One region of the Ferdinandcohnia sp. SAFN-114 genome, then DNA from elsewhere that is predicted to be linked to it. Evidence: riboswitches for the same ligand, from Rfam matches in the RefSeq annotation. Region 1 holds a riboswitch; each other region holds the start of a gene.

Region 1 (5,921 bases):
TTGTTAGCAGTAGCTAAATCTGTCACACTAACCAATCCAGCAATTCCAAACTCTGCCCCTTTTTTCGTTTTAATTTTACTCGTTACAAAGTTTAGAAGCCATTGGATACCACCGTTATGCTGGATAATGCCAATCATACCTCCGATTAAAATCGCAACAATGGCTAAATCCTCCATATTAATAACACCTTGGGAAACAGCTTCTATAAATCCAGTCAAAGTGTAAGAACCATCAACTAAACCAATAATCCCTGCAAAAATGGTCCCACCTAGAAGAACAATTAACACATTCACTCCCAGTAAAGCAACAATTAGAACGGCTAGGTATGGAACTACTTTAATAAACTCATATGAGTAATCGCCCAAAGTTTCTACACTATTACCAGCAGTAACAAACCAAAGAATGATTGCAGATACGATAACGGCAGGTAACACAATCAGAAAATTGGTTTTAAATTTGTCACTCATTTTCGTTTGCTGTGTTCGAACCGCTGCAATGGTAGTATCAGATATCATCGAGAGGTTATCTCCAAACATCGCTCCACCAATTACCGTCCCCATTGCTAAAGCCAGCGGTATCCCAGTTTGTTCTGCAATGCCAATGCCAATTGGCGCAAGTGCAGCGACCGTTCCCATTGACGTTCCCATGGATAGAGAAATGAAACAACCGACAACAAATAATCCGACCATTAATAGATTACTAGGAATAAAGGTTAACCCCATATTTACGGTAGACTCAACTGCCCCCATACCTTTTGCAGTTTCAGCAAATGCACCTGCTAAAATAAAGATAACCGCCAATAGCATAATGTTGGGGTGTCCAGCACCTTTTGTAAATATATCAATTTTCCTAGATAATTTTTCCTTTTTATTCATTATTAATGCAACGGCAGAAGCAATAATAATCGCAACATTTAGTGGCATATTTGAAAAATCACCGGAAATAGCTCCAGTGCCGACAAATAATAAGACAAAAATTAATAATGGAAACAACGCAGAGAAGCTTCCTTTTTTTACATCTTCCATTTCTACCTACTCCTTTCGTTTTAAAAGATTAAATCAATGCATCGTCATTCCACCCGTAACATTAATCCCTTGCCCCGTCATATAATCCGAGTATGTTGAGGCTAAAAACACTACAACATTTGCGATATCTTTAGGTTCAGCCGTTCTACCTAGCGGAACCTGAGAATAGTCCTCCTGTCTTATTAGCTCAGCAGTAAGCCCTCTTAATTCACCGCCTATTACTCTTTCCTTACGCTTCATGTCAGTTTCTACGATTCCAGGACAAACCGCGTTCACATTGATTCCATCTTGAGCCAATTCAATTGCCATAGTTTTTGTAAAGCCTAATACAGCATGTTTGGAAGCAACATAGCTTCCCATTAATCGGTACCCATTTTTACCCGCTTGCGAGGAAATGTTGATAATCTTCCCACCTTGCCCTTGCTTTTTCAGAATTCTTGCGACAGCTTTACTGAACAGGTATACTCCTTTTGCGTTCACGTCCATCACAAGGTCCCAGTCTTCTTCCTTTATATCCACGGAGTAATCCATTTTTGAAATTCCGGCGTTATTCACTAAAATATCTAAACGCCCAAAATGCTCCATTACTTCTTGAACCGCTTTTTCAACCTGTGCGGCTATTGTAACGTCTGCCTGGAAGTAAACTAACTTTTCATTGGGCTTTTCCGTATTCCATTCTCTATCCACTACAGCTACTTTAGCTCCACACTCCAAAAATGCGTCCACAATCGCTTTTCCGATTCCTTGGGCACCGCCTGTTACAATGGCTACTTTTCCTGTTAAATCCATGCAATACATTTTAATATCCTCCATGCCTTCACAAAAAGTATTCATGTCTGATTACTTGGTTTTATCCTGTAAAAGAAACAGGTACACCGTCCCACCTGCTATTGCAGTTGGACGGGAGACCCGTCCCTGTTTCCCTTATCCCCAAATTTCTTTGGAGATATCTACAATGTATTTCAATTTCGCCCATTGCTCTTCTTCAGTTAAAATATTTCCGTGGTGAGTCGAAGCAAAACCACATTGCGGGCTGATACATAAATTTTCAAGTGGTACAAATTGTGATGCTTCTTTTACACGTGCGATAATATTCTCTTTAGATTCTAATTCTCCACGCTTTGATGTAAATACACCAAGAACAACGCGAGGGCCATCATTTGGGATATGCTCTAATGGAGTGAAGTCCCCCGAACGATCGTCATCATACTCTAGGAAAAAGCCATCCACTTTTTCTTTCGCAAAAAGAGTAGGAGCAATTTTTGCATAGCTGCCTTCGAATGCCCAGTTAGAGCGGTAATTTCCACGACAAAGGTGGGTGGTGATTGTTAAATCTTCTGGCTTTCCCTCTAATACGCCGTTAGCAACTTTTAACGCTAATTCGATTAATTCTTCACGTGTTGAACCACTATCATTAAAAGGAATCTCCGGTGCGTTGAGACCTGCTATGTAAACATCGTCTAGTTGTAAATAGCGGCAACCTGCCTCATAAAAGGCTTTAATGGCATCTCGATATGTTTGAATAATATCATTCGCATATTCCTCAAGGTCAGGATAGATCTCCTTGTTCCGGATTCCAGCATTAAACAATTGATTCGGACTTGGAATGGTTTGTTTTGCTACCGCACGGTCACCCACGATTTCTTTAAATTCAATGAAATCTTTAACATGTGGGTGATCAGGATTAAAGGAAATCTTCCCAATAACTCGCACGTCGTATCTCTCGGTCTCTTCTCCCTTGAACTTAAAACCATGGTTTGGAACGTAGCCCTCTACTCCATTTAAATGCTCTAAGAAATCTGTGTGCCAAAATCTGCGGCGGAACTCACCATCTGTAACGGCTTGTAAGCCGATTTCAATTTGTTTATCCACAATCTTTTTAATTTCTTCTGTTTCAATGTCATGAAGTTCTTGTGCTGAAATTGCTCCTGCTTGAAAATCCTTTCTTGCCTGATGAATTACTTCTGGACGTAATAAACTTCCTACATGATCTGAACGAAATGGAGCCTTTACTAACGTTTTTGTCATTTTAAAACCTCTCCTACCTTTTAAAATTTGGGACAAGGGACCTGTCCCTCCATCCCACACAAAAAACCCTCTTCTTGGAAATAAGAAGAGGGTTGGAAAGACATATGAAGTCCCGCTCTTCTTATCTTCTAGCTTGTTGCTACTGGAATTGGCACAGTACTTTAAAAAGTCTGTTGCCGAGGCTTCAAAGGGCCAGTCCCTCCACCTCTCTGGATAAGAAAATTCAAAATATTAAATTATGAATTAAACTTTACGCTCATTTGTAAAAATTGTCAACACTAATTTTTAAATAAATAATTATAGTATCGACCTTTTGTGTTCTTCTTACTCCCTATGACTTTCTAGCGTTTTTCCAATTAATCTCACTTATAAAGGTAGATCCCAAGATTAAGATGCCACCCACAATTTGTATTAGGTTCATACTTTCATTTAAGATAATGGCCGCCATGATTACGGCGGAAATGGGGTCAATATAGCTTAACACGGCAATGGTTTGGCCCTTTAATTTTTTTATTGCAGAAAAATATAAAAGGTACGCTACCCCTGTATGAATGATCCCCACCATCAATAATAGACTGATTGACTGTAGATCAAGTCCTGAGTAATTCAGGCTTTGCGTTGCTAGAACGTAAGGAAACAATACAATTGAGGCCATTGAAAGTTGCATAATTGTAGTTTCAAAATCTGATAGGCCCTTGATAAACTTATTAATGAGAATCATACTTGCGTAAAACGCCGCAGCCAATAATCCGTTCAATATGCCTACAGGATGATTGTATGTTCCAACCGTTGTTTCAGCACCTGGATTAACAACTAAAAGTAAACCTACAAAGGCGAATACAATGCTAATCCCCTTCATCCATGTCCATTTTTCCTTCAGTAATAATGGAGCCAAAATCATAACAAACACTGGGGCAAAATAATAGCTTAGCGTAGCATTTGAAATAGTTGTATACCGATAAGATTCAAATAAAAAAATCCAGTTAAAGCCCAACGCGGCCCCTGATAAAAGTAGTAAGATAAGGTTCCGTTTTGACATTTTCAATGAAAACTTCTGCTTAACTAAAAAACTAGCACCAATTAAAAACAAACTTCCAATTGTTCCACGAAATAAAGCCATTTCGCTCGAAGAAAGATCAATATTCTTCACAAATAACCCTATACTGCCAAAAATCAGCATCACTACTATAAAAATAAACTTTGCCTTCATTACCCTTCTCCTATTATAGGCCTCTCCCTCTTCCTATAGGACACGAGGGCAGGCGCAAAATGTCCTAAAACTAAATGAAACAGAAAACCTCAATTTATGAGATTCTCTGTTTCACATGTTACATTGCTTTATTTAAATTGTCAGCCTATATTTTCATTTTCGGAATCTATTACGTAAAAAGTCTCGTAATCTTTTCCTCTATAAATGAATCGGTCCCTGTGGTCCAACTGGAACACCGATTAGGTACCAAACCACAGCAATTATGATCCAGAATATACCGAAGAATACTGTGTATGGAAACAGTCCAGAAATCAATGTACCTAACCCGATATTTTTATCGTATTTTTTCGCAAAAGATAATAGCAGTACTAAATAAGGAAGCATCGGTGTAATAGGATTTGTAATGGAATCCCCAACTCGGTAAATGGCTTGTGTAAACGCCGGGTGGTAATCCAAATACATAAACATCGGTACAAAGATTGGAGCAAGGATCGCCCACTTTGCTGATGCACTTCCAATTAGTAGATTTACAAAAGCAACAAAAATAATGAACAGAACAATTAATGGAACACCTGTTATTCCTATATCATTCAGGAAATTAGCCCCTTTAATCGCAATGATTGGACCTAGATTACTCTCGCTAAAGAATGAAAGTAATTGTGCAGCAAAGAACACTAAAACAATGTATGGTCCCATCGTACTCATCGATTTACCTAAGATATTTCCAAAATCTCTTGAACTAGTAATTGTCTTGGCACCCAGTCCATAGAAGAAACCAGGAATAAAGAAGAAGATTGTTAAAATTGGTACAATCCCTGAAATTAATGGTGAACCATCGATGATTGAACCAGTTTCCGGATTTCGTAAAATGCCATTTTCAGGAATAATTAATGCCAATAAAACAATCACATAGACAGCTGTTGATATTCCTGCCCATTTTAGTCCACGACTTTCTTCTTGTGAAATTGATTCAATTGCCTCAATTTCACCTGTATATTCCCCGAATCTTGGAATCGTGAACTTATGTGTAACCCATAAAGAAATAAATAAAAGGACAATGGCAGATACCACTATAAAATAATAGTTCATTGCAGGATTTGCCGCATAATTAGGATCTACAGTTTGAGCCGCTGGACCAGTAAAGCCAGCAACTAGTGTATCTGACATCCCGATAATGAAGTTCGCAGCAAAAGCCCCAAGAGTAGAGGCATACGCCATAACGAGTCCGACAAGCGGATGATATCCAAAAGCCATCAATACACTTGCTGCAAGTGGCGGCAATACGATTGGACCTGCATCCCCTGCTGCGTTCCCTACAATCGCAATTAAAATTATGATTGGAATAATTAGCTTTTTGGGAGTCGTTAAGACCGCACGCTTCATAATCGTTGAGAAGAATCCACTATTTTCAGCCATTCCAATCCCAATCATCATAACAAGAACCATACCAAGTGGAGCAAAAGAGGTAAAGTTCGTTACTGAATTTAGTAAAATTGCAACTAGACCATCACCAGTTACGAGATTAATTGCCTCCACTGCTTCCCCTGTCGTGGGATGTGTTGCTGATACATTGAATAACGATGCAATATAAGATGAAATCAAAGTAATGGCACAAAGAATAATGAACAATACGATTGGATCAGGTAACTTATTCCCTG
Region 2 (5,921 bases), on a different contig from region 1:
CTCCCATTGAATGAGAAGCCTCAATAACTCCTTTATCGATTTCACGCAAAGCAATTTCAACCATTCTGGCATAAAACGGTGCTGACCCTATAATCAAAGATGGTAACGCAGCATTTGGTCCTAGCATGGAACCCATCATAATTTTCGTGAAAGGTATCAATAGGACAATCAGGATGATGAATGGTATGGAACGAAAAATATTAACAAATGCAGATACAATCCGATTCACCACTGTATTTTCCCATGCATTTCCTTTATCTGTTAAAAAGAGAACTAAACCTAAAAATAAACCAATTATAAAAGTAGCAAGCACGGAGATTGAGGTCATGTATAAAGTCTCTAAAGTTGCTTCCCAAAGATTCCCCCAATTGAGTGCTTGATAATCATTAACTTGTTTTTCCCATTTAAGTAATTCTTGAAATTGTTCAAGCATTTTCAATCACCTCAGCTTCTACTCGTTGTTGTCGAATAAATTCGATGGCTGAAGTGACTTCATTAGCATCACCATCAAGATGTATAAATAATGTTCCATAAGATCCATTTTGGGTTTGTGAAATTTTCCCTTGTAAAATATTCACTTCCACCTTAAAATCTCGGATTAATCTTGTAATTAATGGCATTTCAGCATCTTCACCAACAAAGCTAAGCTGAACCATTTTTCCATTTGGATAACGATCTAATAAATTCTCAACCGTTTCTTTTGTTTCTTCAGGCTCTGTCACTTGCTGAACGAAGCGTTTTGTAATGTTGGCTTGAGGCTTTTTAAATACATCAAGCACTCTTCCCTGTTCAACAAACTTCCCATTTTCCATTACTGCAACTCGATGACAGATTTTACGAATCACATGCATTTCATGGGTAATTAATACGATTGTTAACCCTAAACGCTCATTAATATCAACTAGCAAGTCCAAAATAGAGTCAGTTGTTTGAGGGTCTAATGCAGATGTTGCTTCATCACATAGTAAAACCTTCGGATTATTGGCAAGTGCTCTTGCAATTCCAACCCTTTGCTTTTGACCACCACTTAGCTGTGATGGGTAAGCATCTTCTCTTCCTTCCAGTCCTACAAGCTTAATAAGCTCATTTACCCGTTCTTCTCTTTTAGTTCTTGGCACCTTTGCAATCTCCAGGGGAAAGGAGATATTTTCCCTAACTGTTCGCGACCATAGTAGGTTAAAGTGCTGAAAGATCATACTTATTTCTTTACGAGCATCACGTAATGCTTTTCCTTTAATGGACGTGATATTATGACCAGCAACAGAAATATTCCCTTCTGTTGGAGTTTCAAGCCCATTCAATAAACGGATGAGTGAACTTTTACCCGCGCCACTGTATCCAATGATTCCGAAAATTTCACCTTCATTTATCTGAAGGTCAATATTGTTAACTGCTGTTACAGAATTTGTATTTGTTTGATAAATCTTTTTAACATTTTTTAGTGTTATCACGTTGTCACACCTTCTATTCAGAGAAAACTATGTTTAGTGTATGCGATAATGTAAATAAATAAAGATAATAATTATTCAAATATGCCACGCATATAAAAATAAATGCCTTTCTGCAAAAACGAGCAGAAAGGCACAATTTTGTGATTCCTTCCTCTCATCTTCCAAAGCCCAAAGCTTTGTGTGAATTGGCACCTTTTCAACAGACGTTGACGGTTGCTGGGTTTCATCGGGCACATCCCTCCACCACTCTAAATAAGAGTTATCAGATTTATTTAATTTTTATTATCATACTAAAACAACACGAGAGTAATCTTATCATCTCTATATAAGGGTGTCAACGAAAATATTGTGAACAATTTTTCAGTTATGCAGTCGGCACTGATAAGGCTTAACTGGTTCCATTTGCAGCTTTAATGGCTTGCTCTAAATCTTCTAAAATATCTTCCACATTTTCAATACCAACAGATAAGCGGACTAAGTCCTCTGATACACCAGATGCCTTTAAGTCTTCTGGGCTCAATTGTTGGTGTGTAGTACTAGCAGGGTGAATAATTAAGCTTTTTGCATCTCCTACATTTGCAACATGTGACCAAAGCTCAACACTATTGATTAGCTTTTCGCCAGCTTCTCTTCCACCTTTAATACCGAATACAATTACCGCTCCTGCACCTTTTGGTAAATATTTATCAGCTAGTTGTTTATTTGGATGGTCCTCTTCACCTGGATACAACACCCATTCAACCCCAGGGTGATTTTTAAGATAAGAAACAACTTTTTTCGTATTCGCAATATGCTCCTTCATTCGAACATGCAATGTTTCTAAACCTAAATTGAATTGGAATGAATTATATGGACTAATAGCTGGACCTAAATCACGTAGTAGTTGAACTCTTGCTTTAATTATAAAGGCTACTGGTCCCAATGCTTCCGCAAAGACTAAATCATGATAACTAGGATCTGGAGTTGTAAATCCAGGGAACTTTGGTGAATTCCAATCGAATTTACCTCCGTCTACTATAATTCCACCCATGGTTGTTCCATTACCTAGTAACCATTTTGTAGCTGAATGGATAACAATGTCTGCTCCATGCTCAATTGGTCTACATAAATATGGTGTTGCAAAAGTATTGTCAACAATTAGTGGAATACCTGCTTCATGAGCAATGTTAGCAACTGCCTCAATATCTAGTATATCTAAGCTAGGGTTTCCGATTGTTTCAGCAAAGATTGCTTTTGTATTTGGTGTTATTGCTTGACGGAAATTTTCAGGATTTTTTGGATCTACTAAATGCGTTTTAATTCCATATTTAGGTAGAGTATTAGCAAATAGATTATACGTTCCACCGTATAAAGTAGAAGCAGATACAATCTCATCTCCTGCTCCCGCAATGTTAAGGATTGAAGTCGTAATGGCTGCCATTCCGCTAGCAACTGCTAATGCACCTACTCCACCTTCTAATTGAGCTACTCTTTCTTCAAAAACAGTAGTAGTTGGGTTGTGGATTCGAGTATAAATATAACCGTTTTCCTTTAATCCAAAGAGATTTGCTGCATGTTCAGTAGTATTAAATTTGAACGCATTTGATTGGTAGATAGGAACTGCTCTAGCACCGGTTACTGGATCTGCCTCAAGACCCCCATGTATTGCAATCGTTTCTGGTCTGAAATTTTTTTGTTTTTCACTCATATTAATCTCTCCCTCTTTGATTAAATAAAAAAACCTCTTCGATAAGAAGAGGTTGTATGTATGGTCTCTCTTCTTATCTTTCAGGCAAAAAAAGCCTGCTGGATTTAGCACCGTGTAAATACCGGTTGCCGGGTTTCATAGGGCCATTCCCTCCACCACTCTTGATAAGATAAACTATTAAGTTTTTACTTTTATGATTAATTTGATGTTAACCCTTTTTCATTCACAAGTCAATGAAAATATTTTGAAAAAACAAGATATTCCAAATTACTTGTATTTTTTGTGAAAATCGACAACACTAATTAAACATTCATGTTAATGCTACAAAATTCGTCCATTTTTCCCGGGAAATACGACATATTAAGATATTTTCGCGATTTGTTTTTCCTCTTTCTGAAAGGATTTCCCAGTAAAAACAAATAGGAAATAGAGAGAACCTATTAAATATAAGACAGATGTAATTGTAAAAACATAAGCATAGCCCCAATAAGCACCATACAGCATCACAATCGAGGTTGATATTGGCCCCATTAAAGCCCAGCCTAATGAAAATACCATTTGGTTAACAGAGTTGGCCAGTCCTTTCATAGAATCATCAACCCGCCCCATAACAAGAGATGCTTGGATCGGGTTTCCTGCATTCATTAAGGCTTGTCTAAATAAAAAGCCAATGGCCGCTATGTAAAGATTTTCGGTATACCCTGTCAGCAAGAGGAAAGGCAATGATGATAGTTGTAGATAAACAACTACTTCTCCTACCTTACTAACAATGGCTGGTCCAATAATCATCGCGATCGCTGTTGCTGCTTGTCCCAATGATAAAATGAGACCAATTACTGTATTACTTGCTAAAAACCGGTCAGCAAAATACAAATTTAGGTAAGGAATAACTAATCCTGATCCAAACCCTATGATCATTTGAGCAAATGCAAACATCGCAATTAACTTTATTTGTGATTTATTTGTTCGCAGCTTCTGCCTAAATGACGCCACTGTTTTAATCTCAGGTTGTTTCCTTGGCTGTTCATTCATTTTAAGTATCGGTAAAATACCAGCCATATAAATGATAGTTGCAATTAATAATGTGATTCTTACACTCCAAAGTCCACTCAAATGAAAGATAAATTGAAAGGCATCAGAAAATGCCCCTCCCGCAATATTTCCTACTACTTGTGCGGCCATCATGATTGCTGAATGAAAACTAAAAAGGTGAACCCTTTGTGAAGATGTGGAGTTTTCCGCTAACCACGGGATTCCAGATACTTGAATAAATGCAGTCGACACCCCTGTAATAAATGCAGTTCCAATCAGTAACTGATCAATTTCTAGTATACTTCTAGCAAAAAAGGCGAATGTAGAAATCGCAACTCCAAGAACCATCACTTTCTTTCTGCCAAATTTATCACTCATAAGCCCTGCGGGTACGAGAATTAAGGCAGATGCTAAAGCAGTCATTGCAATAATTGTTCCGTTCGTTTGCTCGGAGTAACCTAGCTCTCTTACATAAAAGTTATACATGATTGTGTACATACCCATGCCTAATTGTGTAAAAACAGTTGCTAGGATAAATCGTTTGATGTTTTGATTGTATGCTTTATATTGCGTTTTCCATCCGGTGACAATGCTCATATGTGCTCCTATAATTATGTGATAAATATGATATTTCGACTCCCTAAATATCATACAACTTTTTAGACAAATTGCAATATACCGAATACAAAAATGATGTATATTTTTAAAATAAATAAAAGCGATAACCCAATTGGATTATCGCAGTTAAACAGACATTATTCTTTCGCTTTTTTTATGCATTGCCTTCTTGAAGCGTTTTCTTATTACTTGGTGCAAACCAACCGAGTAGTGCAATGCCAACTAATACTCCATAGAAGATAATTGTCCAAACAGTACTATGCGGGAAATCATGGTCTAAAATACCAATATCCTCATGAGCAAGGGTAATTACAGCAAGTTTGACACCGACCCAGGCGACAATTGCATATGCGGTTGTTTCCAATGCAGGTCGCTTCTCAAGAAGTTGCACAAACCAAGTTGCAGCAAACTTAATCAATACGAGGCCAGCAATACCCCCAAGAAGAATAACAATGAATTGCCCTCCATCCATACCACCGAAATTGCCAAGAGGTGATTCTGGAAGACCAAGGGCTAGAGCAACCGCAGCTAAGATTGAATCAATAGCAAAAGCAAGATCCGCTAATGCAATTTTTCCTACAGTTGGCCAAAATCCTTTACCAGCAGATTCTTTTTCATCATCCTTATGAATGTCCTTATTTTCCTTACCAAACTTTGCTTGGATGATATGCTTTAATCCTAAATAAAGAAGATAAGCTGCCCCTATCGCTTGTATTTGCCAAACGTTTGCTATAAAGGAAATAGCAAAAAGTGCTCCAAAACGGAAAACAAAAGCCATGAGTATTCCGTAATTGATTGCCTTTTTTTTCTGTTCTTCAGGTAAATGCTTGGCTATGATTGCTAGAACTAGAGCATTGTCCGCTGATAATAACCCTTCCAAACCAATTAGGATTAACAATGCCCAGGCATATTCAAGCCATATTGACTCCATGAATGTCTCCCCCAACTTTTAGGAAATTTCCAATTCATGAGTTTCCCTTTTTTATAGTACTCTTTTTAGTATGAGTACAAAGAAGCACGATAAACGGAGTTGTTTTAGGTAATATGTTTAAAATTTTCCTTGGGTAGAAAATTGTAAGGCATAGCACATTCAATAAAAAAACCCAAGAATGCTGATATCCATTCCTGGGCTT
Region 3 (4,617 bases), on a different contig from region 1:
CCTGCCAGTGAAGAGTTTTTTCCTCTGTTTTCTTCAAAATGGAGTCTGTTATTTTACCTAAAATCGCAAATAGTACGATGCTTGCAATGACCGTCTCAGGAGAATAGGAGTTTTGGCCAACAACAAGCAAATATCCAATCCCCTGACTAGCGCCCATTAATTCAGCTGCAACGACAAACATCCAACCTAGCCCAAGCCCACTTCGGATTCCAACTAGAAAAGAAGGAAGGGATGCAGGCAATATTACCTTTCTAATTAACTCAAACGATGAAAAATTATAGATTTTCCCTACTTCAATCAACTTTCGGTCAACACCCTGTATGCCTGACACGATGTTTAAATAAACCGGAAAAAATACCCCAACCGCAATTAGTGTAATTTTTGATGGTTCTGCAATCCCCATCCACAAGATAAAAAGAGGTACCCAAGCAAGGGACGGAATCGAACGGAAAGCCTGAATCATCGGGTCTAGTAACTGTTCAGCAATTCTAAAATAGCCGACCAATGAACCAAATATAACAGCAGCAACTACCCCAATGAGAAACCCAAAAAAGATGCGATATAACGTAATCCCAATATGGCTCCACAGACTTCCATCTCCAGCAAATTCAATTATTTTCGCAAGGATAACCGTTGGTGCCGGCATAAGATGACCTTCAAGGACACCAATGTGGCTTAAATATTGCCAAACCACGATTAAAATAGCCGGGATGATACTCCCAAGTAGAACTACTTTTAGACTTCCTGATAATACAAACTCACGCTTCGATTTCACCTTAATTTGTCTAGTCAACGCTCCGCCTTTTGTGCTCATTTTACCGTCTCCTATCACGAGGAAGTGCCGTTTTTAAAGAGGCACAATCCCTATTGTTTAATTACGTTTTCCGCAAACGTAGGATTAATCAATTCCTGAACTAGTTGATCCAATTTAACATCTTTTCCGATGATTTCCTGCGCTTGAAGCACCTTACCTGCTTCGGTTAATGCCTCAATTTGTATTTCACCAGGAACAGGATTAGAAAAATCATTTCGTTCATTTAATTGTTTATTAGCAACTTCAATATCAATATTTGCGGACTTTGCCAAAATTTCCGCTGTTTCCTCTGGATTTTCTAAAACCCATTTACGAGCCTTTTCGTAGACCTCAATGACTTTTTCTACGTACTTGGGATATTTCTCCGCAAACTCAGAACGCACATTTAAGGTTCCATACGTATTAAAATCTGCATTGCGGTAAAAAAGGTTCGCATCCGTTTCTAATTCAACTCTTGCCATATGAGGATCTAACCCCGACCATGCATCCACTTGACCAGAAGATAACGCGGCCGCTCCATCTCCATGCTGGAGGTTAACGATTTCAACATCTGATGGACTTAACCCTTCCTCATTAAGGGCGCGTAATAGGAAAATATATGGATCTGTCCCGATAGTTGCAGCAACCTTTTTCCCTTTTAAATCGCTTATACTTTGAATCTTTGAATCTTTATTTGCGACCAACGCAGTCCACTCTGGCTTTGAGTAAATATACACCGATTCAATTGGAGCTCCCTTTGCTTTTGCCATTAGAGCAGCTGCCCCTGCAGATGAACTGAAATCCGCACTTCCACTATTTAAAAATTCCAATGCTTTATTACTTCCTTGACTTAGAACAAATTCAACCTTAATTCCCTCTTCTTTGAATGCTTCTTCAGCCCACCCAAACTCTTTTAACACAAGACTCGTAGGCGAATAAAAAGCATAATCTAATGTGATTTTTTTAGGTTTTTCACTTCCTTGGCTCGCTTTACTTGTGCTATTCGAACAACCTGCAATTCCAATCAACAGTAATACAGCAATAAAAATAACGCTTATTTTCTTCATGTCTGTACCTCCAGTATTTTTATAGGAAAACTAGGAATAGTACTAATACAACTTCTAACTTGCATATCCTAACGATGAAAAAAGCCCCCTTCTAGTAAGAAGAGGGCTTTTTTCCTCCTCTTATCTTTCAGGTAATTTTACCTGATGGAATTAGCACCTTTTCAAGAATAATCTTGAAGGTTGCCGGGTTTCGTAGGGCCATGTCCCTCCACCGCTCTGGATAAGAGTCCTTTATTAAATTAATACGTTCTAGTTTTACTTTATAAATGGATTATAGAGTGTAAAATACCCAAAGTCAAACACTTTTTGAAAAATTTTCCCTTATTAAAATTTTCGGTGATTATAATCATTCCCTATACAAAACGTTAAATTTGAGACTATAAATACAATCAAAAAACATTTGTGTCATATTTGTGAAGCCCATTGCTTTAATTGAAAATCCATTGTATATTAAGAGTGTAGAAAGTTAGTGAAAAACTTCACAAACTAACTACCCAAGCTGGCAGCTAAAACGATCATATTTTTTTATAACAACTTGTGAATAGTTTCACAATATTAAATAAAAGGGGAGATTAAGATGAGAACATTCTTAAAAGGACCTAAAATGGCAGTTATTTGGACAGTATTACGTGTATGGTTAGGTATTCAATGGCTAGAAGCTGGTTTTCATAAATTGACTGGAGGATTTGACGCAGGCGGATTCCTCCAAGGAGCACTTGCAAAGGCTGGTGGCGAACACCCAGCAGTAGCAGGTTGGTATGCAACATTCCTAGAAGGCTTTGCCGTTCCAAACGTTGATATAATTAACGTACTCATTCCATGGGGAGAAGTTCTAGTTGGACTTGGATTAATCTTAGGTGCTGCAACAATCCCAGCATTAATTGCAGGGGCATTCATGAACCTAAACTTCTTACTTGCTGGAACAGTTAGCACAAACCCAGTACTTTACACATTAGCAGTTATTCTCTTATTTGCAGGCGCTGCAACATACTACTACGGTGTAGATAGATTTGCAGTACCATTCTTAACAAAACGAATTCATACGAAAAAAGATACTAAAACAGCAACAACCACTGCATAACTAAAAAAAGGAGTTCTACCCGATTTTGGGAGAACTCCTTTTATATTCTACTCATCATCAATCTCGCCGTCACCGATTTCATCTTCCTCTTCAATTTCTTCAATTTCCTCGCCTTCCTCAGGTCTTTCGTCATCCCCACAACCCGCTAAGAAAAACATCGGAAATGCTAATAATAACAGCATGAATAAGCGTTTTATTTGGTTCATTACTTAACCTCCTTTTATCTATACTTTCCAATCAATAGCGAAATATGTAAACTAGAAATGGGTAACAGTAATAATATTCCTATATTAAAACTTGGAGGTTTAACACAATGCGAAAAATAAAACTCGGCACTAGTTCACTAGAGGTTCCTGTTATAGCAGTAGGGTGTATGAGAATCAACTCATTAGAAAAGCCTGAGGCGGAAGCGTTTGTACAAACGGCATTAGAAAACGGAGCAAACTTTTTTGACCATGCCGATATTTACGGAAGTGGCACTTGTGAAGAAATCTTTGCAGATGCAATACATATGAACGATGACGTGAGGGAGAAAATCATTCTTCAATCCAAATGTGGCATTCGAAAAGGAATGTTTGACTTTTCAAAAGAACATATACTTAATTCCGTAGATGGAATCTTAAAACGTCTTAAAACGGACTATCTTGATGTTTTACTTTTACATCGTCCAGATGCCCTTGTTGAGCCTGAAGAGGTTGCAGAGGCATTTGATGTGTTGGAATCATCAGGGAAGGTTCGTCATTTTGGAGTCTCTAACCAAAAGCCGATGCAAATACAGTTATTAAAAAAATATGTAAAGCAGCCAATTGTTGCAAATCAGCTGCAATTAAGTATCCCCAATGCCCACATGATTGCAAGTGGTGTTACAACTAATATGCAAATTGATCAATCCATTAACCGTGATGGAGATGTCCTTGATTTTTGCCGATTGAATGACATTACCATTCAACCATGGTCACCTTTTCAATATGGTTATTTTGAAGGACCTTTTCTCGGTAATGAAAAATGTCCAGAATTAAATCAAAAAATTGATGAAATTGCTGAAAAATACGGCGTATCCAATACAACTATTGCAATTGCGTGGCTATTACGTCATCCAGCCAACATGCAGCCGGTAATTGGAACCATGAATATCGAGCGATTAAAGGATTCCGTGAAAGCAAGTGAAGTCCAGTTATCCCGCGAAGATTGGTACAGCATTTTTCAAGCGGCTGGTTATCTACTTCCGTAAATAACAAAGCTTCGCTCACGCCCGTATATTGGCGATAAGCATAAGATTAGCGCTGACAGAAGGCGTCCTTTGCTTTCAAAGGTGATTGGCTTGTGACCTAGAGCCGATGGTGCCTGAGAGCTAGACAAAGCAGGCAAGGGTAAAATTTTTTCGGTTGTGTCTGAGGTTTAGGTAGCTTTGGACTTGCAATAGCAAATTTTGAGGGGGTGTGTCCGAAAGTATGTGTGTCTTCAGACTAGCTAAGGTAAAATCTACTCGGTTGTGTCCGAAGTTCAGGTGACTTCGGACAGGCATAGGTAAAATCTGCGCGGTTGTGTCTGAAGTTTAGGTAGCTTCGGACTGGCTAAAGTAAAATTTACTCGGTTGTGTCTGAAGTTCAGGTTTCTTCAGACATACAAAGGCAAAATCTACTCTGTTGTGTCCGAAGTTCAGGTATCTTCAGACT

What was found. A riboswitch is a leader RNA that binds a small molecule or an ion and turns the genes downstream of it on or off. The one in region 1 is predicted to bind S-adenosylmethionine.
Region 2: it holds a riboswitch for S-adenosylmethionine, as region 1 does, so the genes downstream of both, ACR65M_RS19570 (methionine ABC transporter ATP-binding protein) here and ACR65M_RS15530 (5-methyltetrahydropteroyltriglutamate--homocysteine S-methyltransferase) in region 1, are expected to answer to the same signal.
Region 3: it holds a riboswitch for S-adenosylmethionine, as region 1 does, so the genes downstream of both, ACR65M_RS26365 (aliphatic sulfonate ABC transporter substrate-binding protein) here and ACR65M_RS15530 (5-methyltetrahydropteroyltriglutamate--homocysteine S-methyltransferase) in region 1, are expected to answer to the same signal.

The regions. Positions count from the first base shown of each region.
Region 1 is NZ_JBPFDQ010000046.1:34,870-40,790, forward strand. Features, by position in the region: gene ACR65M_RS15520 (Na+/H+ antiporter NhaC family protein) at 1-1,025, opposite strand, end outside; gene ACR65M_RS15525 (SDR family NAD(P)-dependent oxidoreductase) at 1,059-1,823, opposite strand; gene ACR65M_RS15530 (5-methyltetrahydropteroyltriglutamate--homocysteine S-methyltransferase) at 1,950-3,053, opposite strand; SAM riboswitch class I at 3,172-3,273, opposite strand; gene ACR65M_RS15535 (DMT family transporter) at 3,385-4,263, opposite strand; gene ACR65M_RS15540 (AbgT family transporter) at 4,462-5,921, opposite strand, start outside.
Region 2 is NZ_JBPFDQ010000071.1:1,326-7,246, reverse strand. Features, by position in the region: gene ACR65M_RS19575 (methionine ABC transporter permease) at 1-328, opposite strand, end outside; gene ACR65M_RS19570 (methionine ABC transporter ATP-binding protein) at 426-1,451, opposite strand; SAM riboswitch class I at 1,603-1,710, opposite strand; gene ACR65M_RS19565 (O-acetylhomoserine aminocarboxypropyltransferase/cysteine synthase family protein) at 1,840-3,138, opposite strand; SAM riboswitch class I at 3,209-3,309, opposite strand; gene ACR65M_RS19560 (MFS transporter) at 3,499-4,893, opposite strand; gene ACR65M_RS19555 (TerC family protein) at 4,943-5,719, opposite strand; gene ACR65M_RS19550 (thioredoxin family protein) at 5,920-5,921, opposite strand, start outside.
Region 3 is NZ_JBPFDQ010000159.1:203-4,819, forward strand. Features, by position in the region: gene ACR65M_RS26360 (ABC transporter permease) at 1-814, opposite strand, end outside; gene ACR65M_RS26365 (aliphatic sulfonate ABC transporter substrate-binding protein) at 865-1,860, opposite strand; SAM riboswitch class I at 1,978-2,087, opposite strand; gene ACR65M_RS26370 (Crp/Fnr family transcriptional regulator) at 2,438-2,941, shown strand; gene ACR65M_RS26375 (hypothetical protein) at 2,989-3,147, opposite strand; gene ACR65M_RS26380 (aldo/keto reductase) at 3,255-4,172, shown strand.